One region of the Methylobacterium sp. HJ2 genome, then DNA from elsewhere that is predicted to be linked to it. Evidence: predicted binding sites of a transcription regulator. Region 1 holds the regulator's gene; each other region holds the start of a gene.

Evidence for each region. Region 1 encodes PhoB, which activates phosphate uptake and scavenging genes when phosphate is short. Its sites were predicted from a motif close to TGTCATNNANCTGTCAT; they were not measured.
Region 2: ACS5RC_RS24035 (alkaline phosphatase D family protein) is a predicted target of PhoB. The motif match lies at 6,451-6,467, and genes of this name have one in related genera.
Region 3: phnC (phosphonate ABC transporter ATP-binding protein) is a predicted target of PhoB. The motif match lies at 7,095-7,111, and genes of this name have one in related genera.

Annotation. Positions count from the first base shown of each region.
Region 1 is NZ_JBWJYM010000001.1:743,065-753,034, reverse strand. Features, by position in the region: gene nudC (NAD(+) diphosphatase) at 1-337, shown strand, start outside; gene ACS5RC_RS03500 (glutathione S-transferase) at 402-1,055, shown strand; gene ACS5RC_RS03495 (50S ribosomal protein L11 methyltransferase) at 1,638-2,558, shown strand; gene rmf (ribosome modulation factor) at 2,621-2,803, shown strand; gene ACS5RC_RS03485 (aminopeptidase P family protein) at 2,866-4,686, shown strand; gene ACS5RC_RS03480 (protein-disulfide reductase DsbD family protein) at 4,747-6,888, shown strand; gene phoB (phosphate regulon transcriptional regulator PhoB) at 6,922-7,623, opposite strand; gene phoU (phosphate signaling complex protein PhoU) at 7,675-8,391, opposite strand; gene pstB (phosphate ABC transporter ATP-binding protein PstB) at 8,433-9,230, opposite strand; gene pstA (phosphate ABC transporter permease PstA) at 9,274-9,970, opposite strand, start outside.
Region 2 is NZ_JBWJYM010000012.1:124,689-134,658, reverse strand. Features, by position in the region: gene ACS5RC_RS24070 (sensor histidine kinase) at 1-604, opposite strand, end outside; gene ACS5RC_RS24065 (hypothetical protein) at 736-1,014, shown strand; gene ACS5RC_RS24060 ((2Fe-2S)-binding protein) at 1,122-1,640, shown strand; gene ACS5RC_RS24055 (FAD binding domain-containing protein) at 1,637-2,695, shown strand; gene ACS5RC_RS24050 (xanthine dehydrogenase family protein molybdopterin-binding subunit) at 2,688-4,928, shown strand; gene ACS5RC_RS24045 (hypothetical protein) at 5,319-5,609, shown strand; gene ACS5RC_RS24040 (carbonic anhydrase) at 5,710-6,417, shown strand; gene ACS5RC_RS24035 (alkaline phosphatase D family protein) at 6,518-8,083, shown strand; gene ACS5RC_RS24030 (MFS transporter) at 8,148-9,440, opposite strand; gene ACS5RC_RS24025 (MarR family winged helix-turn-helix transcriptional regulator) at 9,475-9,900, opposite strand.
Region 3 is NZ_JBWJYM010000009.1:194,940-204,909, reverse strand. Features, by position in the region: gene ACS5RC_RS21170 (alpha-D-ribose 1-methylphosphonate 5-phosphate C-P-lyase PhnJ) at 1-285, opposite strand, end outside; gene ACS5RC_RS21165 (carbon-phosphorus lyase complex subunit) at 297-1,409, opposite strand; gene phnH (phosphonate C-P lyase system protein PhnH) at 1,413-2,012, opposite strand; gene phnG (phosphonate C-P lyase system protein PhnG) at 2,012-2,425, opposite strand; gene phnF (phosphonate metabolism transcriptional regulator PhnF) at 2,569-3,315, shown strand; gene phnE (phosphonate ABC transporter, permease protein PhnE) at 3,421-4,281, opposite strand; gene phnE (phosphonate ABC transporter, permease protein PhnE) at 4,269-5,147, opposite strand; gene phnD (phosphonate ABC transporter substrate-binding protein) at 5,180-6,109, opposite strand; gene phnC (phosphonate ABC transporter ATP-binding protein) at 6,152-6,952, opposite strand; gene ACS5RC_RS21125 (LbetaH domain-containing protein) at 7,132-7,752, opposite strand; gene ACS5RC_RS21120 (DUF1045 domain-containing protein) at 7,761-8,432, opposite strand; gene nthA (nitrile hydratase subunit alpha) at 8,591-9,238, shown strand; gene nthB (nitrile hydratase subunit beta) at 9,235-9,906, shown strand; gene ACS5RC_RS21105 (nitrile hydratase accessory protein) at 9,899-9,970, shown strand, end outside.

The DNA.
Region 1 (9,970 bases):
GATGTACTCCTGCCTCGCCGGATTCCTCGAGCCCGGCGAGACCATCGAGGCGGCCGTCGCGCGGGAGGTCTTCGAAGAGACCCGGGTGCGCGTCGGCGCCGTATCCTACCACGCGTCGCAACCCTGGCCCTTCCCGTCCTCCCTGATGATCGGCTGCATCGCCGAAGGGCTAGACGAGGCCATCGTCACGGATCCGTCCGAGCTGGCCGACGCGCGCTGGTTCGACCGGGCCACGGTGGCGCTGATGTTGGAGCGCACCCACCCGGACGGACTGTCGGCGCCGCCTCCGATGGCGATCGCCCACACGCTGCTGCGGGCCTTCCTGGCCGGGTCCTGAGACGCCGCACCCGTCCCACCTGCGCTGCCCGAGACCTACCCGACACTTGCCCGGACCCGGCCCGATGATCACCGTCCACCATCTCGAGAACAGCCGCTCCCAGCGCGTGCTCTGGCTGCTCGAGGAGCTCGGCCTCGACTACGAGATCAAGCGCTATGCTCGCGACCCCAGGACGATGCTGGCTCCGCCGGAGCTGCGCGCGGTCCATCCGCTCGGCAAGTCGCCGGTGATCACCGATGGCGAGACCGTCTTCGCCGAATCCGGCGCCATCGTCACCGCGTTGACCGAGCGCTGCGGCGGCGCTCTCGTCCCCACCGCGGCGGACGAGCGGAGACGCTACACCTACTACCTGCACTACGCCGAGGGCTCGGCGATGCCGCCGCTCCTCCTGAAGCTCGTCTTCTCGCGCCTCGCACCGGGGAGCCCGACCCTGCTGCGCCCGCTCGTCCGAGCTATCGCCGGCAAGGTGCTCGGCGGCTTCGTCGATCCCGAACTCGCGCGGCACGCGGCGTTCTGGGAACAGGCGCTGGCCGAGCGGCCATGGTTTGCCGGGCAGGCCTTCAGCGCGGCCGACATCCAGATGAGCTTTCCCCTCGAGGCCTTCGCGGCGCGTGGAACGGGCGCGGGGCCGGGCGTGCGCGACTGGCTGGCGCGGATCCATGCGCGGCCCGCCTATCAGCGCGCGCTGCGCCGGGGCGGTCCCTACGCCTATGCCTGACGACCGCGGCCGGGCCTGCCCTCAGCCGTCGGACTCCTCGGTCCGAGCCTTCTCGGACCTGTGCAGCCGGCTGAGCAGCACGAGCAGGGGACCCGGCAGGGGTCCGTCCGGCGCCTCGACGAGCCCCGTCACGGAGCGGCTCGTCGGCCGGGAGAGCTTGGCATTGTCGTTGAGGACAACCGGCCCACGGCGGACGGATCGTCTGGACTTGCTCACGCTTACGCACCCTCGCCACACACACCGCGTCGGATAGGCCAGCAGGAACGCGGGGCCGTTTGCCCAGTTCCGGCGCCTTCTACGCCCACGACGTGTACATTTTGCCTCAGTTCTGTGCGGCCGGCGCCAGGAATCGATATTTGCCGGCAAGAACCGCCGCCGAAGCTAGGCCGTTGGTGCGGACTGGCAATCGGGCCGCCCCGGTTTTCCCGGGGATCGGCCAGCCTCTGCCGCGAAGCGGATTTCCCTCGCGTGCGGCTTGCTCTAGTGGTCCCGATCTCCGCGGCGTCAGCGAGGGCCGGCGGGGATGGGCGGCTCCGGCGGAGCCGTCTCCCGAATCCGAGACGCCGGAGCGGACGCGCTGCCATGATCGAAGGCCTTCCCCCGCACCGCCCGACGCACGTGCTGCGGATGATGACCGACGAGGCCTCGGCGCGGGCGATGACCGACATCCTCGGTGAGATGTTCGACCCGACCGACACCGCGGTCGCCGCCTTCGAGGCGGAGGACGGCGTGACCTGGCGGCTCGAAGCGTATTTCGCCGACGCGCCCGACGAGGGCTTCGTGCGCGACCTGATCCGACCGGTCGTGGGGGATGCCGCCGACGCGGCTGAGTTCCGCACGATCGACCAGCAGGATTGGGTCCGCGCCTCCCTGGAGGGCCTGAAGCCCGTCCGCGCCGGCCGGATCCTGATCCACGGCGCCCATGACCGCGCGGCGGTGCGGGCGAACGACCTTCCCATCGAGATCGAGGCCGCCCTGGCTTTCGGCACCGGTCATCACGGCACCACCCTCGGCTGCCTGCGCGCGCTGATGGCGGAGTTGAAGTGCCGCCGCCCCGCTCACGTCCTCGATGTCGGCACCGGCACCGGCATCCTGGCCTTCGCCGCGGCCAAGGTGCTGCACGGCACGGTCGTTGCGGGCGACCTCGACCGCGAGGCGGTGATCACCGCCCGCGCCAACGCTCGGATGAACGGGCTCGGGCCCTATCTCCGCCTCTACGAGGGCCCGGGGGTGCGTCATCCCCTCGCCGACCGGCCGCGGCACTTCGACATCGTGTTCGCCAACATTCTGGCTCGGCCCCTGAAGAAGCTCGCCCCGACGCTCACCGCCGTCGTGGCCGAGGGCGGGGTGCTGATCCTGTCCGGCCTCATCGAGCGGGACGTGGCCGGCGTGCTCTCCACCTACCGCCTCCGCGGCTTCCACCTCGCGCGCAAGGGCGTGATCGAGGGCTGGGCGACACTGGTGTTGCGCCGCGGCGGCGCGGCGGCCCGGCCGCTCACCTGAGGCAGGACCGCGCGATTTTCGCGCAGGTGCGAACCGCCGCCCGGCGTCCGCATTCTCCTGTGATGAGCGCGCCGCACCAGCCAGCCGCCGACGCCGTCAGCGAGGGTGCCCGTGCCCGGGCGAGCGGGCGGCCGAAGGATGCCTGTCCGTATCCGGCGAATTCCCCGGAGCGCCGGGCCTGGCTCGAGGGCTACGACGGCGCCCCGCGCGACCGTGCCCCAGACCTGCCAACCGATCGCCACTGAGCGTTTCGCATGCCGGTCACCAGCCGGTTGCGGCCGGCCCGCGCGCTGCGATACTGGCGGCCATGAGCCCGCGCACCCGCTTCCAGACCTTCGACGACCCCAGCCACCGCAAGGGGCCCGAGCGCGTCGCTGCCCTTCGCGCGTCCCTGCGCGAGGCGGGCCTCGACGGCTTCGTGGTGCCCCGCGCCGACGAGCACCAGTCGGAATACGTGCCCGCCTATGCCGAACGGCTGGCTTGGCTAACCGGCTTCACCGGCTCGGCCGGCACGGCCGTAATCCTGACCGACGCCGCCGCGCTCGTCGTCGACGGGCGCTACACCCTGCAGGCGCCCGAGCAGGTCGATACCGCGACGTTCCGGGTCGTGCCGCTCGCGGAAACCAGCGTCGAGGCCTGGATCGCCGCGAACCTGCCGCGCGGCGCGGTGCTCGGCTACGACCCCTGGCTGCACACCCGGGACGGGCTGAAGCGTCTGGAGCGGGCGGCGACCCAGGCGGAGGCCCGGCTTCGGGCCGTGAGCGCGAATCCTGTCGATGCGGTCTGGGCCGGGCGGCCGCGACCGCCCGCAGGCGCGGTGATCGTCCACCCGGTCGCCCTCGCCGGGGAGCCGGCCGCTGGCAAGCTCGCCCGGATTCGCGCGGCGCTGGAGGCCGCTCGCTGCGACGTCCTGGTGATCTCCGACCCGCACAACCTTGCCTGGGCGTTCAACCTGCGCGGCAGCGATGTCGGGCACACCCCGCTCGCCCTCGGCTACGCCATCGTGCCGCGCAACGGCCGAGCCCGGCTGTTCCTGGTCTCGCCGCAGGTGACGCCCGAGGCCCGGGAGACGCTCTCGGAGATTGCCGACCTCGCCCCGCGCTCCGCCTTCGAGGCCGCTCTGGCGGACCTAGTAGGTCAGCGCGTCCGGCTCGATTCCGCCACAGCGTCCGTCGCGCTCGGCAACCGGATCGAGGCCGCGGGCGGCACCGTCGATCCGGGGCCGGATCCGATCACCGGGATGAAGGCTGTCAAAAGTGCAGCCGAGATCGCGGGGGCCCGCGCCGCGCATCGCCGCGACGGCGCCAGCGTGACGCGCTTCCTCGCCTGGCTCGATCGGACCGCCGCCGCGGGCGATCTCACCGAGATCGCCGCCGTGGAAGCGCTGGAGGATTTCCGCGCGGCGGGCGGCGACTTGCGCGACATTTCGTTCCCGACGATCTCTGGATCGGGCCAGAACGGCGCCATCGTGCATTACCGCGTCACCCGCGCCAGCGACCGCAGGGTGCAGCCGGGCGAGCTGTTCCTGATCGATTCCGGGGCACAGTACCCCGACGGGACCACCGACATCACCCGTACCGTCGCGGTCGGCACCCCGACGCCCGAGATGCGCGAGCGCTTCACCCGGGTGCTGAAGGGCCATGTCGCCATCGCGCGCGCAGTATTCCCCACCGGCGCGACAGGCGCGCAGATCGACACTCTGGCCCGGCTTCCGCTCTGGCAGGCCGGGCTCGACTTCGACCACGGCACCGGCCACGGCGTCGGCTCGTTCCTCTCGGTGCACGAGGGGCCGCAGCGCATCGCCAAAGCCGGCACGGTGGCGTTGGAGCCTGGGATGATCCTCTCGAACGAGCCGGGCTACTACAAGGCCGGGGCCTACGGCATCCGCATCGAGAACCTCGTCCTCGTCGAGCCGCGGACGATCCCAGGGGGCGAACGCGCCATGCTAGGCTTCGAGACGCTGACGCTCGCGCCCTATGACCGCCGATTGATCGAGACCCGGATGCTCGATCCGGGCGAGATCGCCTGGATCGACGCCTACCACGCGCGGGTGCGCGAGACTCTGGTGCCCGATCTCGACGCCGAAACCCGCGCTTGGCTCGAGGCCGCGACGGCGCCGCTCGCCTGAGCGCTTCGGCCGCGCACCGTTGCGGGATCGCCGCCCCGTGCTGTGCTATGGGAGGACGCGATGCTACGCCTCCTGGTACTCCTCCTCTGCCTCGGCCTCGGGCCTGTCGCCGCCCAGGGTCTGAAGGCACCTGCCGACCTCGTGCGGGCGAGCCTCCTCGCGGAGCCGACAGGCGTCCAGGCGGGCACACCCTTCACCGTCGCGATCCGCATGGCGATGCGGCCGGGCTGGCACGTTTATTGGCGCAACCCCGGTGATTCCGGCCTGCCGCCCGAGGTGACCTGGACGCTGCCCGCCGGTTTCTCCGCGGCCCGGCTGCAATGGCCGGCACCACAGCGCATTTCTGTCGCCCAGCTGATGAATTTCGGCTACGCGGACGAGGTGATCCTGCTGGCGCGGATCACCCCGCCCCCGAGCCTCGACCCGGCGGACCCGGTCCGGCTTGCCGCCAAGCTCACCTACCTGGTCTGTGAGACGGAGTGCGTTCCGGGCTCGGCCGAACTCGCCGTGACGCTGCCGGTGACGAAGGCGGCGGCGCTGGCCGCGGAGGCGCAGGCCTTGTTCGCCCGGGCGCGAGCGGCGATGCCGATCACCTCGCCCTGGCCGGCCCGCCTGTCGAGCGAGGGCGAGCATCTGGTGCTGAACCTCGATGCCGTAGGGCTGAAAGGCGACGCGATCCGCGAGGCCGCTTTCTTCCCCTATTCCGAGACGGCGATCGACAATGCGGCCGAGCAGACCCTGCGGATCGACGCCGGCGGACTGCACCTGACCCTGACCCGCGCGACGCCGAGCGAGCCCGTGCCGACCAGCCTGCCGGGCGTGCTGACGCTCACGGAGGATCTCGGCTCGGGCCCGGTGCGGCAGGCCTTCGCCATCGGCGACGAGGCGCCTCCGCCGCCCGCCGGGCAGATGCCGGCCACGGCGGCGGTGCCGGCGCCCGCCGAAACGCCGACGCTGCTGGGCGCGGCGGCGTTGGCGCTTCTCGGCGGCCTGATCCTCAACCTGATGCCCTGCGTGTTCCCGGTCCTGTCAATCAAGGTCCTGGGGCTCGTGCAGCACTCCGGAGAGAGTGAACAGCGCGTCCGCCTGCATGGCCTTGCCTACACCGCCGGGGTGCTCGCGAGCTTCATTGGCCTCGCCGGGCTGCTGATCGTCCTGAAGAGCGGCGGCGCCGGGCTCGGCTGGGGCTTCCAGCTGCAATCGCCCGTGGTGGTGGCGATGCTCGCCTACCTGCTCCTGCTGATGGGCCTCAGCCTGTCGGGCGCCGTGCATCTCGGCGGTCGGGTCGTCGGACTCGGCGACGGGCTCGCCCGGCGGGCCGGACTGGAGGGCTCGTTCTTTACCGGCGTGCTCGCCACGATCGTAGCGACGCCCTGCACGGCGCCGTTCATGGGCACGGCGGTCGGCTTCGCGCTCACGCAGTCCGCCGCGGCTGCGCTGGTCATCTTCGCCTGCCTCGGGCTCGGGCTCGCCTTGCCCTTTCTGGCGCTGACCCTGTGGCCGGGGGCTGTGCGCGTTCTGCCGCGCCCGGGCGCCTGGATGGAGGCTCTGAAGCAGGTGCTGGCCTTCCCGGTCTACGCCACGGTGGCGTGGCTTGTCTGGGTGCTCGCTCAGCAGATCGGGCCGGAGGGACTGTTCGCGGCACTGATCGGGCTCGTGCTCGTGGGCTTCGCCGCCTGGGCCTGGGAGCGCGGTCGCGAGGCGGAGGGCCTCGCCGGCCGCGCGACCCGCGCCCTCGCGATCCTGGCGGTGACCGCGGTGGCCGCCCTCGCCCTGACGCTCGACCGCGACCGTTTGCCCCCCGGCGCTGAGGCGCACGCCGACGGTGTCGAGGCCTTCACCCAGGCCCGCCTCGACGGGCTTCTCGCTGCTGGCAGGCCGGTCTTCGTCAATATGACGGCGGCTTGGTGCATCACCTGTCAGGTCAACGAGCGCACCTCGCTCTCGACCGAAGCGGTGCGGGCGGCGATGCGCGCGCGCGGGATCGCCGTCCTGAAAGGCGACTGGACCAACCAGAACCCCGAGATCACCCGCCTGCTAGAGCGCCACGGCCGCAGCGGCGTGCCGCTCTACCTGCTTTACACGGGCGTGGCGGCGCCTGAGGTGCTGCCGCAGATCCTCACCGAGGGCACGGTGCTGGCGGCACTGGCGAGCGTCCGGCCGGCCGGCGCCACGGTGCTTGGCGCGGCGGAGCCGCGCTGACGCGATCCGAGCTGTAACCGCAGCGGCTCTCCCTCAAGCCTCGAGCGAGAAGGTCTCGTCGAAGGCGTAGCCGGACCCCCGCACGGTGCGGATCGGATCAGGTTGGCGCGGCCGGTTCAGTGCCTTGCGCAGGCGACCGACATGCACGTCGACCGTCCGCTCATCGATGTAGACATCGTGACCCCAGACCCCGTCGAGCAATTGCTCGCGCGAGAACACGCGGCCCGGGCTCTGCATCAAGAACTCCAGCAGCTTGAATTCGGTAGGTCCGAGATGGATCTCATGGCCGCTGCGGCGGATGCGGTGGCTGACCCGGTCGAGTTCGATGTCGCCGGCCGCCAGCAGATCGGCGACGTGAGCGGGCTTTGAGCGGCGCAACAGCGCCCGCACGCGGGCGAGAAGCTCCGGCACCGAGAACGGCTTGACGATGTAGTCGTCGGCGCCGGTGCCGAGGCCGCGTATCCGGTCGCCCTCCTCGCCGCGCGCCGTCAGCATGATTACCGGCAAGCGCTCGGTCTCGCGCCGCGCCCGGATCCGGCGGCAGATCTCGATCCCAGAGAGGCCCGGCAGCATCCAGTCGAGCAGGACGAGATCAGGTGCCTGCTCGGAGAGGCGCAACTCCGCCTCATCGCCACGGGCGGCGGATTCCACCTCGAAGCCCTCGGCCTCCAGATTGTAGCGCAGCAGGGTGGTGAGCGCCTCTTCGTCCTCAACGATCAGGATACGGGTACGCATGTGCTCAATCCGTGCGGTTCGGAGCCGGGAGACGTCCTCGTCCCGGCCGCGTCAGGCCTCACCCGGGCTGACGGTGGCGTAGTTGGAAGCGTCGTTCTTGGGTCGGTCGCCAGTCGGCGTTTCGCCGGTCGCTAAGTACTGGATCGTCTCGGCGATATTGGTGGTGTGGTCGCCGATGCGCTCGACGTTCTTGGCGCAGAACAGCAGGTGCGTGCAGAACGAGATGTTGCGCGGATCTTCCATCATGTACGTCAGGAGCTCGCGGAACAGCGAGTTGTAGAGCGCGTCGATCGCGCCGTCGCGCTCCCAGACATCCAGCGCGGCCTTGACGTCGCGACTCGCGTAGGCGTCGAGCACGTCCTTGAGCTGCGCCTCGGCGAGATCACTCATGTGCTGGACGCCGATGACGATCTTCTGGCCGACAGATTGGTCGCTGATCGCCACCACGCGCTTGGCCACGTTCTTGGCGAGGTCGCCGATCCGCTCGAGATCACCCGATACGCGGATGGCCGAGATCGTCTCGCGCAGGTCGATCGCCAGCGGCTGGCGGCGGGCGATCAACAGGACCGAACGCTCTTCGATGTCGCGCTGGAGCGCGTCGAGACGCTTGTCCGCCACGATCACGGCCTGAGCGAGACTGGAATCGCGGCGCACAAGGGCGTCGGAGGCTTCAGCGACCATCTTCTCGGCGACGCCTCCCATTTCTGAGATCGCGCGGCGCAGATCCTCCAAGTCGGTGTCGTAGGAGCTGACGATGTGACCGGGCATGGTTCGATCCTCGGGCGGCAGATGGGGTGCAGGCAGGACGATCAGCCGAAGCGGCCGGTGATGTAATCCTGGGTCTGCCGCTTCTCGGGGTTCATGAAGATCCGGTTCGTCGGCCCGAACTCGACTAGCTCGCCCAGATACATGAACGCCGTGAACTGCGAGATACGCGCGGCCTGCTGCATGTTGTGCGTGACGATGACGATGGTGAATTCGTTGCGCAGCTGCTCGATCAACTCCTCGATGCGGCCAGTCGAGATCGGGTCGAGGGCCGAAGTCGGCTCGTCGAACAGGATCACCTCCGGGCGCTGAGCCACCGTGCGGGCGATGCAGAGGCGCTGCTGCTGGCCGCCCGAGAGCCCCATGCCGGATTGCTTGAGCTTGTCCTTCACCTCGTCCCAGAGCGCCGCCTTGCGCAGCGAAGCCTCGACGCGGGCATCGAGTTCGGATTTCGGCAGCTTTTCGTAGAGACGCATGCCAAAGGCGACGTTGTCGTAGATCGACATCGGGAAGGGCGTCGGCTTCTGGAACACCATGCCGATGCGCGAGCGCAGGTCGTTCAGGTCGATCTTCGCGTCCAGGATGTTCTCGCCGTCGAGCAGGATCTGCCCTTCCGCGCGCTGTTCCGGATAGAGACTGTAGATCCGGTTGAACGTGCGCAGCAAGGTGGACTTGCCGCAGCCCGACGGGCCGATCAAGGCCGTGACCTGCCGGTCGTGGAAATTGAGATTGACGTTCTTCAGGCCGTGGAACTGCCCATAGTAGAAGTTGAGGTCCTTGACTGCGATGCGGATTGGCGCCGCGCTATCCGCGCGCGGGCGCTGGTCAGCCTCTGCGGCCATCGAAGCGGCGAAGCTCATGCTCGGAATCCTTCGGAAGGGCGGCTCAGCGAGCGCGCTGCGGCTTGATGAAGACGCGGGCGACGATCGACAGCGCCAGGATGGTGACGGTGATCAGGAGCGCCCCGGCCCAGGCGAGCTGCTGCCAATTCGGATAGGGCGAGAGGGCGAACTGGTAGATCATCACCGGCAGGTTCGCGACGCCGCCCATTAGGTTGGCGTTGAACCAGCTGTTGTTGTTCAGCGCGGTGAACAGCAGTGGCGCTGTCTCGCCGGCGATTCGGGCGAGCGCCAGGATGATGCCGGTGACGATGCCGGCCGAGGCCGCGCGCCACGACACGCTCATGATCACGGTCGAGGCGGGCGCGCCGAGCGCCGCCCCGGCCTCGCGCAGCGTCCCGGGGACGAGCCGCAGCATGTCCTCCGTGGTGCGCACGATGACCGGCGTCGCGATGATGGCGAGCGCCACGCCCCCGGCCCAGCCTGAATAGGTGCCCATCGGGCGCACCATCAGGGTATAGACGAACAGCCCGATCAGGATCGAGGGCGCCGACAGTAGGATGTCGTTGAGGAAGCGGATGACGTCCGCGATCTTCGAGGTGCGGCCGTACTCGGCGAGAAAGGTGCCGGCCATGACGCCGATCGGCGTCGCGATGACGATCCCGAGGCCTGTCAGAATCAGGCTGCCCAGAATCGCATTCGCGATGCCGCCACCCTCGCTACCGGGCCCGGGGGTCGGCTGC
Region 2 (9,970 bases), on a different contig from region 1:
CCACGATGGCGAGGCTGTTCTTGACGCGGTGGCTCATCTCGCGGGCGAGCAGGTCCTGCCGGGCGAGCGCCGCCTTGAGCAGGCTCTCCGTGCGCTGGCGCTCGATCGCGCCGCCGAGCAGGTTGGCGAAGCCCTGCATGAAGGCGATGTCCGCCTCCCCGAACATGCCCTCGCGGGTGTCGTCCACCTCCAGCACGCCGAAGGCGCCGTCGCGGTTCTCGATCAGCACGTTGATCGCCCGCCGGATGCCGTGATCGGCCATGAGCTGGGGCGTGCGGAAGCGGGTCTCGCGCGCGAGGTGGTTCGAGATCACCGGGCGGCCGGTCTTGAGGGCGAAGCCCGCGGGCGAGGCGAGGTCGGCCCCGACCCGGGCCTGCCCGATCACGTCGGGCGCCCAGCCGATCCCGGCGCGCACCAGCAGCGTGTCCTCGCCGCGCAGGTACTCGAGCGCCTTGCAGAACTCGGCCCCCATCCCCTCGGCGCAGAGCTCGGCCGCCCGCTGCAGCAGGCCGTCGACGTCGTCGCCGCGCAGGGCCTCGACGCCGAATTCGGACAGGATCGCCTGCTGGCGCAGGCGGAGGGCGAGATCCGCGGAGGAGGTCATGACGGGCCTAGCTTAACAAGGATCGCGGCCCGGCGCGATGCGGAGCGGCGGGGGGCGCGGCGCGCCGACGCTGGCGGGAGCCCGCGGCGTCCTCGACGGTTGAGGGGGTACGGAAACGCGGGAGGGCGCGCATGGCGGACGGATCACGGGACGGCGGAACGCAGGGGCTCTCCGACAAGGCGCTCTCGATCTTCGCCTTCGCGGCCTATCACCGCCTGCTCAGCGGGGAGCGCGTCACCTCGGTGATCCGCAAGGACGGAGCCGGTCACGAGGCCGACCCGGACGGCGTGGCCGAGCTGGAATCCCGCGGCCTCGTCACCGCGAGCGAGACCGGCATCGCGTTCGGCGACGCCGCGGAGGCCTTCACCGAGACCCTGGTGGCGGCGCTGCGCAAGGAGGCGGGCCGGTAGGCGCCCCCCGCCCCGGCCGGGCTGCGCGAAGAAACGCCGCGCCTCTGGCCGCCGGCCAAGCCCGGGCTACCTGTTAGCCATTCCAGACTGGCTGATCCGGAGCCCGCATGAGCATTCCCCTCACGCTCACCGTGAACGGCGAGCGGCGCGACCTCGTGTTGGAGGATCCGCGCGTCACCCTGCTCGATGCCCTGCGCGAGCGCCTCCACCTCACCGGCTCGAAGAAGGGCTGCGACCGCGGCCAGTGCGGCGCCTGCACGGTGCTGGTCGACGGGCGGCGGGTGAACGCCTGCCTCGCCCTGGCCGTCAGCCTCGACGGGGCCAGCATCGAGACGGTCGAGGGGCTGGCGCGCGGCGACGCGCTCCACCCGGTCCAGGCCGCCTTCATCGCCCATGACGGCTTCCAGTGCGGCTTCTGCACGCCGGGCCAGATCATGAGCGCGGTCGGGCTGCTGCGCGAGATGCGGGAGGCCGGCGAGACCGGGATCGACGTCGAGCGGGTGCGCGAGGGCATGAGCGGCAACCTCTGCCGCTGCGGCGCCTATGCGGGCATCACCGAGGCGGTGGTCGCCGCCCACGGCGCGCAGGACACCGCGCGAGACACCCTGCGGGAGGATGCGGCGTGAACCTGTTCAGCTACACCCGCGCCGGCAGCGTCGCGGAGGCGGTCGCGGCGGCGGCCGAGCCCGGCGCGGCCTACCTCGCCGCCGGCACCAACCTCCTCGACCTGATGAAGGGCGGGATCGCGACGCCCGCCCGCCTCGTCGACATCACCCGCCTGCCCGGCCTCGACCGGATCGAGGCGCAGGCCGACGGCGCGACCCGGATCGGCGCGCTGGTGCGCAACAGCGACCTCGCCCGCGATCCCCACGTCGCCAAAACCTACCCGATGGTCGCCGAGGCCCTGCTCTCGGGCGCATCGGCACAGCTGCGCAACGCCGCCACCACGGCCGGCAACCTGATGCAGCGCACCCGCTGCCAGTATTTCTACGACACCGCCTCGCCCTGCAACAAGCGCGAGCCCGGCGCCGGCTGCCAGGCGATCGGCGGGGCGACGCGCCTCCACGCCGTGCTCGGCTGGAGCGAGCACTGCATCGCGATCCACCCCTCCGACCTCTGCGTGCCGCTGGCCGCCCTCGGCGCGTCGGTGGAGATCGCGGGGCGCGCGGGCACCCGCACCGTGCCGATCGGCGACTTCCACCTGCTGCCCGGCACGACGCCCGAGCGCGAGACCGTGCTGGAGCCGGGCGAGCTCGTCACCGCGGTGATCCTGCCGCCCGAGGCCGCGGGATTCGCCGGCCATGCCCGCTACCTCAAGGTCCGCGACCGCACCTCCTACGCCTTCGCCACGGTCTCGGCCGCCGCCGCCCTGACGCTGGACGGCGACCGGATCGGGCAGGCCCGGATCGCGCTGGGCGGGCTCGCCCTCAAGCCCTGGCGCGTCGCCGCGGCCGAGGACGCGCTGGCCGGCGCCGCGCCGGACGACGCGGCCTTCGCCCGCGCCGCCGAGGCGCTGGTGGCCGGCGCCAAGCCCTCCGGCCCCGAGAACGCCTTCAAGATCGAGCTCGCCCGCCGCGTCGCGGTGCGGGCGCTGCGCCTCGCCCTGGCCGGCACGCCCGCGCGCCTGCCGGCGCTGCCCGCTTCCCCGTTCTCGCACGCCACCGGAGCGATCCATGCCTGAGACCGCAGCCCGCGCCCGCCACGGCTCCAGCATCGGCCAGCCGCTCACCCGGCGCGAAGGCCCCCTCAAGGTCACCGGGCAGGCGCGCTTTTCCGCCGACAACCTGCCGCCCGGCACCCTGCACGCCGCGCTCTGCGTCGCCCGCATCGCCCGGGGCCGCGTCACCGGCCTCGACGTCGCCGCGGCCGAGGCGCATCCCGGCGTCGTCGCCGTGATGACGCCGGAGAACGCGCCCACGCTCGCCAAGGACCCGAACGAGAAGGACAACCCCTTCACCTTCCGGCTCGACCTGCTGCAGGATTCCTCCGTCCGCTACGTCAACCAGCCGGTGGCGGTGGTGATCGGGCGGACGCTGGAGGCGGCGACCGAGGGCGCGCGGCTGCTGGCGCCGACCTACGCGGCCGAGACGCCGAGCATCGGCCTCGACGCGGGCGCGCCGTTCACGCCCGCCGCCATCGGCGCCGGCCAGCCGCCGGAGGAGGGCACGGGCGACGTCGCGGCGGGGCTCGCCGCCGCCTCCCGGCGCATCGAGGCCGTCTACGAGACGCCCGCGCAGTACCACAACGCGATGGAGCCGCACGCGGCGCTCGCCGAATGGGACGGCGACCATCTCACCCTCCACACCCCGAGCCAGGGCATGACCATGGCCATCGGCCGGCTCGCCGGGCTGTTCGGCATCCCGGCCGCCAACATCCGGATCGAGAGCCCGTTCCTCGGCGGCGGCTTCGGCTCGAAGGGCATGATCTCGGGGCCGCAGGTGCTGGCCTGCATGGCCGCCCGCCTCGTCGGCCGGCCGGTCAAGCTCGTGGCGCGCCGCGAGCAGATGTACGGGCCGATGGGCCACCGGGCCGAGACGCGCCAGACCCTGAAGCTCGGCGCGGACGACCAGGGCCGGCTCACCGCGATCGACCACCACACGCTCACCGCCTCGAGCCGCTTCGACGACTTCTTCGAGCCGAGCGGCGGCGTCACCCACACCCTCTACGCGGCCCCCGCCCTCTCGGTGCGGCACGAGGGGGTGCGGGTCGATACCGGCACCCCGCTGTTCATGCGCGCGCCGGGCGAGGCCTCGGGCAGCGCGGCGCTCGAATCGGCGATCGACGAGATGGCGCTCGCCTGCGGCATGGACCCCCTGGCCTTCCGGCTCGCGAACTACGCCGAAGTGGAGCCGATCTCCGGCAAGCCGTTCTCCTCGAAGGCGCTCCGCGCCTGCTACGAGCAGGGCGCCGCCCGCTTCGGCTGGGACGGGCGCCCGCAGGCGCCGCGCCAGATGCGCGACGCCGACGGGCTCCTCGTCGGCTGGGGCATGGGCACCGCCACCTTCCCGGCCCTGATGTTCGAGGCCGAGGCGCGGGCGGAATTGCGCGCCGACGGCAGCGGCACCGTCGAGATCGGCGCGCAGGACATGGGCCAGGGCGCCTGGACGGCGCTCGCCCAGATCGCCGCCGACGGACTCGGGATCGCGCTCGATCGGCTCAGCTTCGCGATGGGCTCCTCCACCCTGCCGAACGGCGGCATCGCGGGCGGCTCGGGCCACACCGCGACCGCGGGCGGGGCGATCCACGCGGCGGCCGGGGCGGTGATCGCCGAGCTCGCCGCGCTCGCCACCAACGATCCGGCCTCGCCCCTGTACGGGGCCGGCAATGCCGGGGTGGTCGCCCGCGACGGGCGCCTGGTCCGCCGGGACGACGAGAGCCGGGGCGAGAGCGTCGGGGAGATCCTGGGCCGGGCCGGCCGCGACCGCGTCGAGGCCAGGGGCAAGGCCTCGGCCGACCCGGCGGCGCAGGCCTCCTACGCCCTGCACGCGCACGGGGCGGTCTTCGCCGAGGTGAAGGTCGATCCCGATCTCGGGCAGATCCGGGTCAGCCGCCTCGTCGGCGCCTTCGCGGCCGGGCGGGTGATCAACCCGCGCCTCGTGCAGAGCCAGTATTACGGCGGCATGATCTGGGGCCTGTCCTTCGCGCTGCACGAGCACGCGGTGCTCGACCCGCGCACCGGGCGCTTCCTCAACGACAACCTCGCCGAGTACCACGTGCCGGTGAACGCCGACACGCCCGCGATGGAGGCGATCCTCGTGCACGAGGACGACCCCCACGTGAACGCGCTGGGTATCAAGGGCGTCGGCGAGATCGGCATCACCGGCACCGCCGGGGCCATCGCCAACGCGGTCTGGCACGCCACCGGCGTGCGGGTGCGCAGCCTGCCGATCACCCTCGACAAGCTGCTGGGCTGAGCCTCGCGCGCCCGGCCCCGTCTGCGAGAGGGAGCCGGGCGCACCCGCTCGCGCCGTCTCGCGAGGCGGGGCGGCTTGCGCCTGCGCCGGAACGCGGCGCCATCCCGTCCCGGACGGATCCAGCGGCCCGCGCCGGGGCCGGCCCCTGCCCGGGCGCACCGGGCGGGCGCGCCCGCGTTTAATCCCGGCCTTCGTCGACGCCGGCACCCCGCATGTGCGTCCGGGCACATGTATTCGCCGCGGATCGGATTAAAATATTTGGGCTATACTTGTGTTTATCCGCACATACATTGCTAAAACCTGATCCTATTGTTCTCTCAGCGGACGGGAGCCCGGCGCCTGAGGCGCCCGCGCTCCTGCCCTCCATCGTTCGAGAGAAAGGATCTCCCCATGTCGCGCCGCGTCGCCATCGCCGCCCTCGTCCTCGCCCTGCCGTTCTCGGTGTCCCTCGCCCAAGCGGGCGAGGGCAGCGGCGGGGACCGCATGCAGGCCGGGGGCGGCCACATGAGCTCCTACGTCAACGACCCCTACCACGACCCCCGCTCGCTCCACGCGCAGCGCCGCGGCAGCGGCCAGCTCCTCGGCGCGCCGATGTACGCCGACGCGCCCGCCCTCACCGCCCGCGCCCTGGTCGCGCCGCACTGGGCGGTGGGTCAGCGGCCGGTGCGCCCGCGGCGCTGATCCGCCGGCCCGGCAGGCCCGGATCGGGCCCGCATCGCGCCCGGGCCCTCGAGCGCCCGGGCGCCGAACCGGACAGACCCTCCCCGCACAAGGATCTCACGTGGACAGCATCATCCAGGGCATCTCGACCTTCCAGGACCACGTCTTCCCCGGCCAGCGGCGGATGTACCAGCAGCTCGTCCGGGACGGGCAGCATCCCAAGGCCCTGATCATCGCCTGCGCGGATTCCCGCGTGTCCCCGGAGCACATCACCCAGGCGGGCCCGGGCGAGCTGTTCGTCTGCCGCAACGCCGGCAACATCGTGCCGCCCTTCTCGCAGCAGAACGGCGGCGTCTCCTCGGCGATCGAGTACGCCGTCGTGGCGCTGGGTGTGCGCGACGTGGTGGTGTGCGGCCACTCGGATTGCGGCGCGATGAAGGGCCTGATGAACCCGGAGGCGCTCGCCGCCATGCCGAACGTGGCCGCCTGGCTGCGCCACAGCCACGCGGCCGAGCGCATCGTCTGCGAGGCCTATCCGGAGGGGATGGATCCCGGGGCCCGGCACCGGGCGCTGGCGCTCGAGAACGTCGTGGTCCAGCTCGCCAACCTGCGCACCCATCCGAGCGTCGCCGCCGCGCTCGCCAAGGGGGAGCTGCGCCTGCACGGCTGGTTCTTCGAGATCGAGACCGGCCAACTCCTCGCCTATGACGGCGGGGCGGGGCGCTTCGCGCCGATCGAGGACGAGGGCAGCCTGCCGGTGGCGCAGGACTCCGCCATCCGCGTCGCCGCGCCGGAATACGCCGCCCCGGGCCGCCTCGCCGCCGAGTGAGGCCTTCGGCCCCCGCGGCACGCCGGGGGGCATCGTCATGCGTTCGTCAGGAGAATACGCTCTCTCGCGTCCGAGCCCAGCCCGGGCGCCGGAGCAGCCGATGACCCAATCCCCGAGCCCGAGCCGCCGCCGGATCCTCGCCGGCGGCGCCCTCCTCCTCGGCGGCCTCGCGCGGCCGGGGATCAGCCGCGCCGCCGACCGGCCGATGCTGAGCCACGGCCTGCAATCGGGCGACGTGTCCGGGGACTCCGCCGTGGTCTGGGCCCGGGCCGACCGGCCCGCCCGCGCGGTGATCGAATGGGCCACGACCGAGAGCTTCCGCGAGGTGCGCGGGGGCGTCTTCGTCGATGCCCTGCCCGACAGCGACCTCACCGTGAAGGCCGCGCTCGCGGGCCTGCCGCCCGACCAGGACATCCACTACCGCGTGCGGCTGCAGGACCTCGCCGAGCCCACCCTCCTGGGCGAGCCGGTGACCGGGCGCTTCCGCAGCGCCCCCGCCCGTCCCCGCGACGTCACCTTCTGCTGGTCCGGCGACACCGTCGGCCAGGGCTGGGGCATCGACGAGGCGCGCGGCGGCATGACGATCTACGCCGCGATCCGGCGCAACCGCCCGGATTTCTTCCTGCACTCGGGCGACACCATCTACGCCGACGGGCCGATCCAGGCCGAGGTGGCGCTGCCCGACGGCAGCCTCTGGCGCAACCGCGTCACCGAGGAGAAGGCCGCGCCCGCCGAGACGCTCGACCAGTTCCGCGGCGCCTACAAGTACAACCTCCTCGACCGCAACCTGCTGGCGATGAACCGGGAGGTGCCGATCCTGGCGCAGTGGGACGACCACGAGGTCACCAACAACTGGTGGCCGGGCGAGCCGCTGACCCGGGCCGAGCACGCGCGCAAGCACTACACGGCGCCGAACGTCCTGCTGCTCGCCGCCCGGGCGTCCCGCGCCTTCCACGAATACATGCCGATGCGCTTCGAGCCAGCCGAGCCCGGGCGCGTCTACCGGACGATCAGCTACGGCCCGCTGCTCGACGTGTTCCTGCTCGACATGCGCAGCTACCGCGGCCCGAACGGCGCCAACGACGAGACCGAGCCCGGCCCCGCCACGCAGTTCCTCGGCCCCGCCCAGGTGGCGTGGCTGAAGCGCGCGCTGAAGGCCTCGCGGGCGACCTGGAAGGCCATCGCCGCCGACATGCCCCTCGGGCTCGTCGTGACCTACGACACCGACGCGAAATTCGGCTCGGAGGCGGTGGCGCAGGGGAACGGCCCGCCGCTCGGGCGCGAATTGGAGATCGCCGACCTGCTGCGCTTCATCCGCGACGCCGAGGTGCGCAACACGGTCTGGTTCACGGCCGACGTGCACTACACGGCGGCGCATTACTACGACCCGGACAAGGCCCGCTTCCAGGACTTCGCGCCGTTCTGGGAGTTCGTCTCGGGGCCGCTGCACGCCGGCACCTTCGGGCCGAACCCCCTCGACGACACCTTCGGGCCCCAGCTCCGCTTCGTGAAGGCGCCCCCGCCCGGCCGCCAGAACCTCTCGCCCGCCGAGGGCTACCAGTTCTTCGGCCACGTCGCGATCGCGGCGGCCACCCGGCAGATGACGGTGACGCTGAAGGACGCCGCCGATACCGACCTCTGGCGCGTCACCCTCGACCCGGCCTGATCCCCTGCCGCCGCGATCCCGACCGACGGGCGGAGGCGCGGCGGCCCGGGACGGAGGGGCGGCGTCAGGCCGGCACGGGCACCGGCGCCGCCTCGGGCCGGCGCCCGATCATCAGCGAGAGGCCGGCGGCGGCGAGGCACAGGAAGCCCGCCGCGATGAAGGCCGAGACGTAGTCGCCCGTGCCGGTGCGGACCGCGCCCGCACCCCAGGCCGCGGCGGCCGCGCCGATCTGGTGGGCGCAGGCGATCCAGCCGAACATCAGCGGGGCGTTCTCCTCGCCGAAGGCCTTGCCGGCGAGGTTGACGGTCGGCGGCACCGTGGCGATCCAGTCGAGGCCGTAGAACACGGCGAAGAGCGAGAGGCCGGCGACGCTGCCGTCGAAGGCGTAGGGCAGGAAGATCAGCGACAGGCCGCGCAGGCCGTAATACCACGCGAGCAGCTTGCGGGCGTCGATCCGGTCGGTGAGCCAGCCGGAGGCCGTGGTGCCGAGGAGATCGCAGATCCCCATCAGGGCCAGCATGCCGGCCGCCGTCACCTCCGGGATGCCGCGGTCGAGGCAGGCGGTGATCAGGTGGGTGCCGATCAACCCGTTGGTCGAGGCGCCGCAGATGAAGAAGGTGCCTCCGAGCAGCCAGAAGTCGCGCGAGCGGAGCCCCGTCAGCAGGCCGTTCACGGCGCGCCGGGCCGGGTTGACGCCCGAATGCACGGCGGGCGTCAGCGCGCTCTCGCCGTAGCGGGGCAGGCCGAGATCGGCCGGGCGGTCGCGCATCAGCAGGGCCACAAGGGGCACGAGGGCGAGCGCCGCCCCCGCCACCGTGAAGGCGACCGTGCGCCAGCCCTGATCGACCACGATGCGGGCGAGCAGCGGCAGGAACACGAGCTGGCCGGTGGCGCTGCTCGCCGTGAGCAGGCCGAGCACGAGGCCGCGGTTGCGCCCGAACCAGCGCCCGGCGATCGTGGCGCCGAGCACGTTGGCCACCATGCCGGTGCCCGCCCCGACGAGCAGGCCCCACAAAGCCACCATCTGCCAGGGCGCGTGCATCAGCGTGGTGGCGGCGGTGCCGACCGCCAGGATCAGGAGCGCGGCGCAGACCGAGCGGCGCAGGCCGAAGCGCTCGAACACCGCGACCGCGAAGGGCCCGATCAGCCCGTACAGGAAGATGTTGACCGCCACCGCCGCGCTGATCGTGGCCGTGGACCAGCCGAACTCGCGCTCGAGCGGCACGATCAGGATGCCGGGCGTCGCCCGGATCCCGGCGCCCACCAGGAGCACCACGAAGGTGATGCCGGCCACCACCCAGGCGTAGTGGAGGCGGCCTTGCGGGCGAGCCGGCGGCGTCGCGGTCTGGGCGGGCATGGGCTCGGGCCTTCGGTTCTGGGACGGGGACAGGTCAGTGGCCGGACAGCGCCGCGAGCGCCGCGCGGGCGCCGGGGGCGAGGCGCTCGCCGATCCGCGCCTCGGCGGCGCGCCAGTGCGGCAGGGCCGCGGCGATCGCCGCCGCGCCGGCCTCGGTCAGCGCCGCCACGCGCTCGCGCCCGTCGCGAGGGCCCACCGCCACCCGGACGAGGCCGCGCCGCTCCAGAGGATCGAGATTGCGGCCCATGGTCGAGCGGTCGAGAGCCGCCTCCTCGGCGAGCCGGGAGACCGGCAGCGCCCCGAGCCGCCCGAGGATGCGCAGGATCGCGAATTGGGTGACGCGCAGGCCCGCCGGGCGCAGGGCGGCGTCGTAGGCCGCCGTCGCCGCGCGCGCCGCCCGGCGCAGGGCCGTGCAGGTGCAGGGCGGGTCGGCAGATTCGGGAGGGCGTGCGTCGGACATAGATGCGGGTATATGCACACATCACGGCGACCGCAAGCGCGCCGAGGGGCCCCGGCTCCGTTCCGGCGAG
Region 3 (9,970 bases), on a different contig from region 1:
CGTCGTGGTGGCCACCCCCGCGGTCGCGGTGAAGAAGCGCCGGATCGAGACGGCGTTGGTGGTGTCGTCGGCGCCCTGGTCGATCACCTTGAGCACGTCCGAGGCGCCGAGGATCGCGGCCGTCACCTGCACCCCGCCGGTGCCCCAGCCGTAGGGCATTGGCATCTCGCGCGCCGCGAACGGCACTTGGTAGCCGGGGATCGCGATGGCCTTGAGGATCGCCCGGCGGATCATCCGCTTGGTGCCCTCGTCCAGATAGGCGAAGTTGTAGCCCGCCTCCGGCATCGTCCGCGCGCTCACTCGGCCGCCTCCCGCATCGGATCGCCGGGCGCCGTCCCGCCCGCCGCGTGCTCCGCGCGCAGCCGCCGGACCAGCTCCAGCTCGGCCTGGAAATCCACGTAATGCGGCAGCTTCAGGTGCTCGACGAAACCGGTGGCCTGAAGGCTGTCGCAATGGGCGAGGACGAATTCCTGGTCCTGGGCCGGGGCGACCACGGCCTCACCGAGTTCCGCCGCCCGCAGCGAGCGGTCGACGAGCGCCATCGCCATCGCCTTGCGCTCGCTCTGGCCGAAGGTGAGGCCGTAGCCCCGGGTGAATTGCGGGGGCACCCCGTCGCTGCCGTGGAACTGGTTCAGCATCTGGCACTCGGTCACCGGCACGGTGCCGAGCGTGACCGGAAATCCGAGTTCCTCCGGCACGATGTCGAGCGCGACGGTCCCGAACCGGATCTCGCCCACGAAGGGGTGGGTGCGGCCGTAGCCGCGCTGCGTCGAGTAGGCGAGGGCGAGGACGAAGCCCTCGTCGCCGCGGGCGAGCGTCTGCAGGCGCAGGGCCCGGTCGGCCGGGTAATCGACGGGCTCGCGGGTGAGATCGCCCACGGGCCGCCCATCCTCCGGCGGTGAGGGCTCGACCAGCCCGGCCGTCCCGAGGATGTCCGTCACCCGGGAACAGAGCCCGGCATCGGGACCGGGCTCCGTCTCGGAGGCCGGCTCCGGCTCGGCTCCGGCGGCGAGGGCGAAATCGATCAGCCGGTGGGTGTAGTCGAAGGTCGGGCCGAGCACCTGTCCGCCGGGCAGGTCCTTGAAGGTGGCCGAGACGCGGCGCGAGACCGCCATCGCCCCGGTCTCGAGGGGCTCGGTCGCGCCGAAGCGCGGCAGCGTCGTCCGATAGGCCCGCACCAGGAACACCGCCTCGACCACGTCGCCGCGGGCCTGCTTCAGAGCGAGCGCGGCGAGATCGGGATCGTGCAGCGAGCCCTCGGTCATCACCCGGTCGACCAGCAGGCTCATCTGCTCGCGGATCTGCGCCACCGTGAGATCGGGAACGGCGGGATCGCCCCGCCGCGTCTCGGCGAGCAGGCGGTGGGCGTTGTCGATGGCAGCCTCGCCGCCCTTGACGGCCACGTACATCGCTCAGGCCTCCGCCGGCACGAGGAGCCGCGCCGAGCGCGGAAGCCCGGCGACGCGGCCGGGCGCCGTCAGGACGAGATCGACCCCGCGCGGGAAGGCGGCGCGGTTGGCCCGCAGTCGCTCGGGCCAGTCCGGCGGCAGGGGGCTCGCGGCCAACCGCGCCGTGCCGCAAATCCCGGGTCCGTCGAAGGCCTCACCGCCATCCTCTGCAATCCGATCGAGCGCCAGGATCAGGGTGGCGGATGTGTCCGGGTAATTCGGGCTTCCCTGCGCGAAGGCTGCGAAGTCCGGGCAGGCGGCCGGATCCGCGATGAGCGCGAAGGTGGCCTCGGCGGACGAGGCCACGATCGGCGCCCCGGTGTGGAAGCGCAGGAACGCGGCGACCGCGGGCTCGGACCCGAGCGCCGGGTCGACCCAGAGCGGCGTGTCGGCATCGGCAAGCGTTAGCGCCAGCGCCGCGAGTTCCGGCGTCAGCGGCCGGGGCGGCGCGAGATCCGTGCGCAGCGGGCGCACGCGGCAGGGACGGGCCATCGCGTCCATGACCGCGCGAAAGACCTCCTGCGCGTCGTGCACGGGATCGGCGAAGCCGCGGGCGAGCGTCATCAATCCTCGCCCCGGGCCAGCGTGAAGAAGTTGACGCGCGTCGCGGCCACACGGCGGGCCAGGGCTCGCGCCTCGTCCGCCCGTCGCTCGGCCACGGCCTGCAGCGCCTCCTCGACGACGGCGCGGTGCTCCGGGCGCTGCCAGTGGGCGTCGAGGATGGCGGCGAGCCGCGCCCGCGCCCGGTCCCGTCCGAGCAGGTAGGCGAAGCCGGTCTCGCCGCCGGGCAGCCGGACGGCCGCTCGCGTCACGGTCGCCTCGCCGAGATTGAAGGCCCGCCCGTCCCCGCCGATCCGGCCGCGGGTCATCACCAGACCGGTCTCGGGCGCACGCAGATCCTCCGCCTGATCGGACAGGCCGGTCCGCACCAGGGCGGCCTGCAATTCGGACAGAGTCGCTGAGGCGGTGAGCGCCATCGCGGCGCGGCGCCCGGCGATCTCTGGCGCCGCGGGCGCGGTTGGTGTTTGCCTGCCGTCGGAGTGCATGCTGCGATGGCTCCATATTTGTCTATATGTTTAGACAACCGAGCGATGACGCGCAAGGGTGACGCGGAGCCGTGATGAAGGATGTGCACGACAAGCCGGTGACGCTTCTGCGCCGGGGCGAGGGGCTCGCCGCGTGGCGCCAGATCGCCGACGCGCTCGTGGCCGAGATCGGCCGAGGGGCGCTGGCGCCCGGAAGCCAGGTGCCGACCGAGGCGGCTCTCGCGCTGCGATTCGGGGTCAACCGCCACACGGTACGGCGCGCGCTCGCGGCCCTGGCGCAGGCCGGGCTGGTCCGCGCCACGCAGGGGCGCGGCACCTTCGTGGAGCAGGGACAGATCGCCTATCCGATCGGCCCGCGCACGCGCTTCTCCGAGAACGTCTCGCGCGCCGGCCGGGAGGCGTGGGGCGAGCTCGTCGCATCCGCCGCCGTCGCGGCCGACGCCGAGACCGCGGAGGTCCTGGGTCTGGAGCCCGGCAGCGCGGTGCTCGAGATGCGCACCCTGCACCGGGCGGACGGCGTGCCGATCTCGGCCGCCCGGACGCTCCTGCCGCTGCCCCGGTTCTCCGGATTCGATGCGGCGTACGGCCGGACCGGCTCGATCACCCGCGCCTTCGCGGCCTTCGGCGTCGGCGATTACACGCGCCTCTCGACCCGGATCGGTGCGCGGGCGGCGCAGGCCGAGGAGGGGGCGCAACTCGATATCGCGCCCGGGCGCACGCTCCTCACGGTGTCGAGCGTGAACGCCGATCCGGAGGGCCGGCGGATCCAGTGGACCCGCAGCCTGTTCGCGGCCGACCGGGTCGAACTCGTGGTGGAATGAGCACGCGAGCGCTTTCCTTCGATCCAGGGATCACGGGACGCGCTCGCGCTCCTGGGTGTAGCGCATCCTTTCGGAGGGCCGAAGGCCGCTTCGGCGGACCATGCCCTAGCGCGCCGCGCCGCCGATCAGGGCGCGACGCAGCCGGCTCGACACGGCGTCGATCGCCGCGACGGTCACGAGGATCATCAGCACCAGGCAGGCGACCTGCTGGAGTTCGAGTACGCGGATCAGCTCCGTCAGGTACTGCCCGATGCCGCCCGCGCCGACGATGCCGATGATCGTGGCCGAGCGGGTATTCGATTCGAAGAAGTAGAGGACCTGGCTGCCGAGCACCGGCAGCACGCCGGGCACCAGCCCGAAGCGGATACGGTGGAGCGCGCTCCCGCCCGCGGCGAGGACGCCGTCGGAGGCCTTGCGGTCGGCGGTCTCCACCGCTTCCGAGAACAGCTTGCCCAGCGCCCCGAAATCCGAGCAGGCGATCGCGAGCGCGCCGGCAAAGGGGCCGAGCCCGACCACGTTGATCCAGATCAGCGCCCAGATCAGCACGTCGACGGAGCGCATCACGTCGAGGCCGCGGCGAATCGCAAAATGCAGGACGGGGTTCGGCACCACGGTCTTGGCCGCCAGGAAGGCGACCGGAAACGCCAGGATCGCCGCCGTCAGCGTGCCCAGGAACGCGATCGCCAGGGTCTCGCCCAGGGCTTGGAGAAAGACCGGAAGGCGCCCGCCGGCGGAGGGCGGCAGCAGCATCAACGAGAATTCGCCGAGGCGCCCGAGCCCGTTGACGATGCGCGACGCCGAGAAATCGAGGCGGACCATCGCGAAGAGCGCGAGGCCGACGACGGCCGCGACGATGCCCGCGACGGCGAGGCGGTTGCGCCACGACACCCGGAAGGCATCGGGATGCCGGGCACGCAGGGCGTCGATATCGACGGCGGAGGTGGGGCGCCCGCTCACCGGTCGGATTCCAGCCCGATCAGGCGATGGCGCAGCCGCTCGGTGGCGAGATCGATCGCCATCACGGTGGCGATGATCATCAGCAGGATCGCGCTCACATCCGTGTAGTAGAAGTTGCGGATCGCCACGAGAAATTCCTGGCCGATCCCGCCCGCACCGACGAAGCCCATCACGCCGGCCCCCCGCACATTGATCTCGAAGCGCAGCAGCCCGTAGGAGGCGAAGTTCGAGAGGACCTGCGGCAGCACCGCGAAGCGGATCGCGGCAAGCCGCGAGGCGCCCGAGGCCGTGAGACCCTCGACCGGCTTCATGTCGATGTTCTCGACCACCTCGGCGAAGAGCTTGCCCAGCGCACCCGTGGTGTGGATCGCCAGCGCCAGCACGCCGACCATCGGGCCAAGCCCGAAGGCGATCACGAAGATCAGCGCGAAGACCACCTCCGGGACGGTGCGGAACAGCTCGAGGCTGCGCCGCGCGATGAACCAGCCGGTACGCGTTCGGGCGATGTTGGCGGCCGCGCCGAAACAGAGGAGAAAGGCCGCGACCCCGCCGAGAAGCGTGCCGAGATAGGCCATCAGCAGGGTCTCGCCGAGAAGCGCCGCCCATCTCGAAAAACCCCAGTACCAGTCCGCGACGTCGCCGCGCAGGTTGGCGAGGGTCAGATGGGGCAGGATCTGCGCGATATAGGCGGGGAACTTGCCGATATTCTCCGCGAAGACCACGGGACGGATTTCGGCGACCCAGCCCGCCGCGAGGATCAGCCCGGCGATGAGCACCAGACCCGCCAGGATCCGTCGACGGCTGGCCGCCACCGCCCGGCCATACGCCCCCACCAGCGCCGCGGCGCGGGCGGGTTCCGCGATGTGTCGGCTCATCGGGGGATCGTCCGGCCCGGCACCCTCGCCGATCAGGACTTGCGGCGCTGGTCGTCGTTGAACTTCAGCATCTCGATGATCGGCTGATAATCCTTGAGCGTCACCGCCGTGAGGTCGAGGTCCTTGCCGTCGGAGAGACGGTCGAAGGCCGACTTGTCGCTCTTCGGCAGCGTGACGAAGGCCTCGACGATCTTCGCCTTCAGCGCGTCGGGCAGGCTCGCCAGCATGGCGAAGGGTCCCTCGGGCAGGAAGGCCGACTTGAAGACGACCCGGAAGTCGGCCTGGCTCATCTGTGTGCCGTCCGGCTTCTTCAGCATGCCCTTCACGGCCATGCGGGTGACCATCGTGTCAGTCTCGGAATTCCAGAGATTCGCGGCGGCGTCGGTGGTGCCCTGGACGAGAGCCAGCACGGCATTCTCGTGGCTGCCGGCGAAGACCGTCTTGCCGAAATGCTTGTCGACGTCGTAGCCGGCCTTGTTGAGGAAGAAGCGCGGCGCCTGATTGCCGGAGGTGGAATTCGGATCGACGAGAGCGAGGCTCTTGCCCTTGAGATCCTCGACCGTCTTGTAGGGGCTGTCCGCCCGCACGTAGATCACCGAGTAATAGCCGGAGGCTCCGTTGTTGTGCTTCTGGTTGACGATCGGCTCGATCTTGACGCCGGTCATCACGGCGCGGGCGAACGAGGCCGGGCCGTAGAAGGCGATCTGGATGTTCCCGGCGCGCTGCCCCTCGATCACGGCGGCGTAGTCGTTGGCGACCCGGAGCTTCACCGGCACGCCGAGCGACCGGGTGAGATACTCCGTCAGCGGCGCGTAGCGGTCGGTGGTGCCGGACGCGTTCTCGGCCGGGATCACCGCGAGGGTCAGCTCGGGGTATGTCGCTTTCCAATCCTGCGCGGCGGCGGGAGAGGCGATCAGGGCAAGCGCGGCGAAGGCGCCCGCGAGGGTGCGGCGGGTCAGCATCGTGTGTCTCCTGGAACCAGTGAATCCTGTCGCAGCCCGGCCTCAGGCTACGAGGGCTGCCTGCCGGACGGCGTCCGGAACGGCGATCGGACGGTCCATCACCTCCCCGGCCTCGAGACCGTAGAGCTGTTGGGCGACATCCTCGGTGAGGTCGAAGGCGCGGCCGTCGAACACCACGCGGCCATCGGCGAGCCCGACGAGGCGATCGCAATAGGCGCGGGCCAGATCGAGGGAGTGGAGGTTGCACAGCACGGTGATGCCGAGGCGCTTGTTGGCGTCGGCCAGCGCGTCCATCACCAGCTTGGTGTTGCGGGGATCGAGGGAGGCCACGGGCTCGTCCGCCAGGATGATGTCGGGCTCCTGCACCAGGGCACGGGCGATGGCGACGCGCTGCTGCTGCCCGCCCGACAATTCGCCCGCGCGGTGGGCGGCGAACTGACCCATGTCGAAGCCGTCCAGCGCCGCGAGCGCCATCGCCCGGTCCTCGGGTGCCCACAGCTTCAGCAGGGAGCGGTGGCTCGGAACCTGGGACAGGCGCCCCATCAGGACGTTCGTCAGCACGTCGAGCCGGCCGACGAGGTTGAATTGCTGGAACACCATGGCGCAGCGCGCGCGCCAGCGCCGGAGGTCGCGGCCCTGCAGGGCCGTCACGTCGAGACCATCGTAGAGGATCCGTCCGGCCGAGGGCTCGGCGAGGCGGTTCAACATGCGCAGCAGGGTCGACTTGCCGGCGCCGGACCGGCCGATCACGCCGACGAAGCTGCCGCGCTCGACGCGCAACGAGACCCGGTCGACCGCGAGCCGATGGCCGTAACGCCGCGTGAGGTCTTCGACGATGAGCATGCGGGTCCGTCCACCGTGACTGCGCGATCTCCGAAGCGACGGCGGACCCGCCTCGTCCGGGAGCGCCGCGACGAAGACCCGGAGCCGCGCACCGATCGCGCCGGGTCCCGGTCCGGATCTGTCTTCCTTAAACGCACCGCGCGTAACGGTAGGATGACAGCGGCCCCCTCGGCGGGTCTTCACCCCTCGTAGCGTTCCAGGAAATCCTCGATCGGCAGGGCGCGGAAGTCGGGCAGGGCGCGGCGCAGCCGCTCGTGATCCCAGTCCCACCACCCCAAGGCCAGCAGGCGCTCCGCGACCGCCACGGAGAATCGCCGCCGCAGCACCCGCGCCGGGTTGCCGACGACGATCGTGTAGGGGGCGACGTCGTGGGTCACCACGGTGCCGGCGCCCAGGACGGCGCCGGTCCCGACGCTGCGTCCGGGCAGGACGACCGCTCCGTGACCGATCCAGACGTCGTGCCCGATCTCGACCGCCTTCGCCCGGCGGCGCTCGAAGAAGGCGGCCTCGTCCGGTTCCTCCGGCCAGTAGGCGTTCGCCCGATAGGTGAAATGCGCCTGCGAGGCCCGCTCGACCGGGTGGTTGCCCGGATTGATCCGGACCTGAGCGGCGATCGAGCAGAACTTGCCGATGCGCGTGTAGATCACCTCGCCGTCCTCGACGATGTAGGAATAATCGTCGATCCGGGTCTCGGTGAGCCGCGTGCGGGCGCCGATCTCGGTGTAGCGGCCGAGCCGGCAATCGACGATCCGCGCGCTCGGATCCACGCTCGGATTGGGCCCGAGTCGCTTTGCGGACATGGAGACTCCTAGTCGGTGAAGGGGATGCGCCGCAGGACGCGGAACGGCGCGGCGCCGTCCTGGCGCAGCAGCGTCACGGCGTCGATCACGAGCGGTTCGGCAATCTCCGCGTAGGCGGCCGCGAGCGCCGCGTGCCAGGGCCCGATCGCGTCGTCGGGCAGGCGTCCCGTCAGGGTCATGTGGAAGCGGAACGCCTCGAACACGTGCGGGTAGCCCCAGCGCTCGAACAGGGCGCGTCGGCGCGGATTGAGGCTGTCCGCCCCGCGCCGAGCCCGGTCCGCGTCGGTGAGGGGCGCGCGCAGGCCGTCGAGCGCGGCGACGCATTCCGCCGCGAGCAGACCCAGACCCGGCGGCGGCGCCTCCGGCACCAGGGCCAGGAAGGCGCCGAGCCGGGCGACGCCCATGGCGCCCACCACGAGCGGCGGGCGCGGCGCGGCGAGAGCCGCGCAGGCCGTGACGAGATCGGCCTCGTCCACACCGGAGGCGAGGCGCATCGGCGCCTTCAGCGTGGCGTGGAATCCGTAGATCCGCGGCTCGGCCGTGATCGCCGGGAGCGCCTCCCGCAGCGGCGCCGGCAGGCGGGGCGCCGGGCCCGCGCCCAGGATGGCCGTACCGAAGGCGGCGAGCGCCGACCCCTCGGCGGGGGTGAAGTAGAGCGCGTAGCGCGGGGAGGTGTCCAAAGGGGCCGTTCTCGGAGCCGACCGCACCCGGCGGGTGCGGTCTCATAATGCGGGGACCGCACAAGTTTGATGACGCCCCGCCGAGCCCGCAAGGCGATCCGCGCGCGGCATCTCCCCAAACCCCGCCGGTCCGCCTAATCTGGGGGCAGGAGACCGGCATGGCGCACGACCACGACCACGACCACCATCACGACCACGACGGGCAGGCGCACGGCAGCACCCTGTCGGCGATGGAGCTGCGCGTGCGCGCCCTCGAATCGATCCTCGTCGAGAAGGGGTATGTCGAGCCCGCCGCGCTCGACGCGCTGATCGAGACCTACGAGACCGAGGTCGGCCCTCACAACGGCGCGCGCGTCGTCGCCCGCGCCTGGACCGATCCGGGATTCCGAACGCGCCTGCTCGCGGACGCGACGCCGGCGATGCGGGAAATCGGCGTCGGGGGCCGGGGCGGGGAGCACATGGTGGTGGTGGAGAACACCCCGGCCACGCATAACCTCGTGGTCTGCACCCTGTGCTCCTGCTACCCCTGGCCGGTGCTCGGCCTGCCGCCGGTCTGGTACAAGTCGCCGCCCTACCGCGCCCGGGCGGTGAGCGAGCCGCGCGCGGTGCTCGCCGATTTCGGCGTCGTCCTGCCCGCCGACACCCGCATCCGCGTCTGGGATTCGACCGCCGAGCTGCGCTACATGGTGCTGCCGATGCGCCCGCCCGGCACCGAGGATCTCGACGAGGCCGGGCTCGCCGCCCTGGTCACCCGGGATGCGATGATCGGCACCGGGCTGCCGCGCCCGCCCGGAGACACCGCATGAACGGCGGCCAGGATCTCGGCGGCATGCACGGGTTCGGGCCGGTCGCACCCGAGCCCGACGAGCCCGTTTTCCACGCGCCCTGGGAGCGCCGGGTCTTCGCCCTCGCGATGGCGATGGGGTTCACCGGTGCCTGGAACCTCGATGCCAGCCGCGCGGCGCGGGAATCGCTCCCGCCCGGCGAATACCTCACGGCGAGCTACTACGCGATCTGGCTCAAGGCGCTCGAGCGTCAGGTTCTGGAGCATGGGCTCGCCACTGCGGCGGAACTCGCATCGGGCGCCGTCTCCGCGCCGCCGGCCGCGATCGCCCGCGTCCTGACGGGCGAGGCGGTCCGGCCGCTGTTCGGGCGCGGCTTCCCGAGCGACCGGCCCGTCGCCGCACCGGCGCGCTTCGCGGCGGGCGACGCGGTTCGCGCCCGCGTCCTCAATCCGCGGGGGCATACGCGCCTGCCCCGCTACGTCCGCGGCCGAACCGGCACGGTCGAGCGGGTGCATGGCGGCTTCGTCTTCCCCGACAGCAACGCCCGCCTCGCGGGCGAGGCGCCGCAATGGCTCTACACCGTGCGCTTCTCCGCGCAGGAACTCTGGGGGGCGGAGGAGGGCGCGGCCGGGGATGCGGTCTCGGTGAACGCCTTCGAGAGCTATCTGGAGCCCGCAGCCGATGCTTGAGACCCCGAAGGCTGCGCCCGCGGAGACGCCGGTCTTCGCCGAGCCCTGGGAGGCGCAGGCCTTC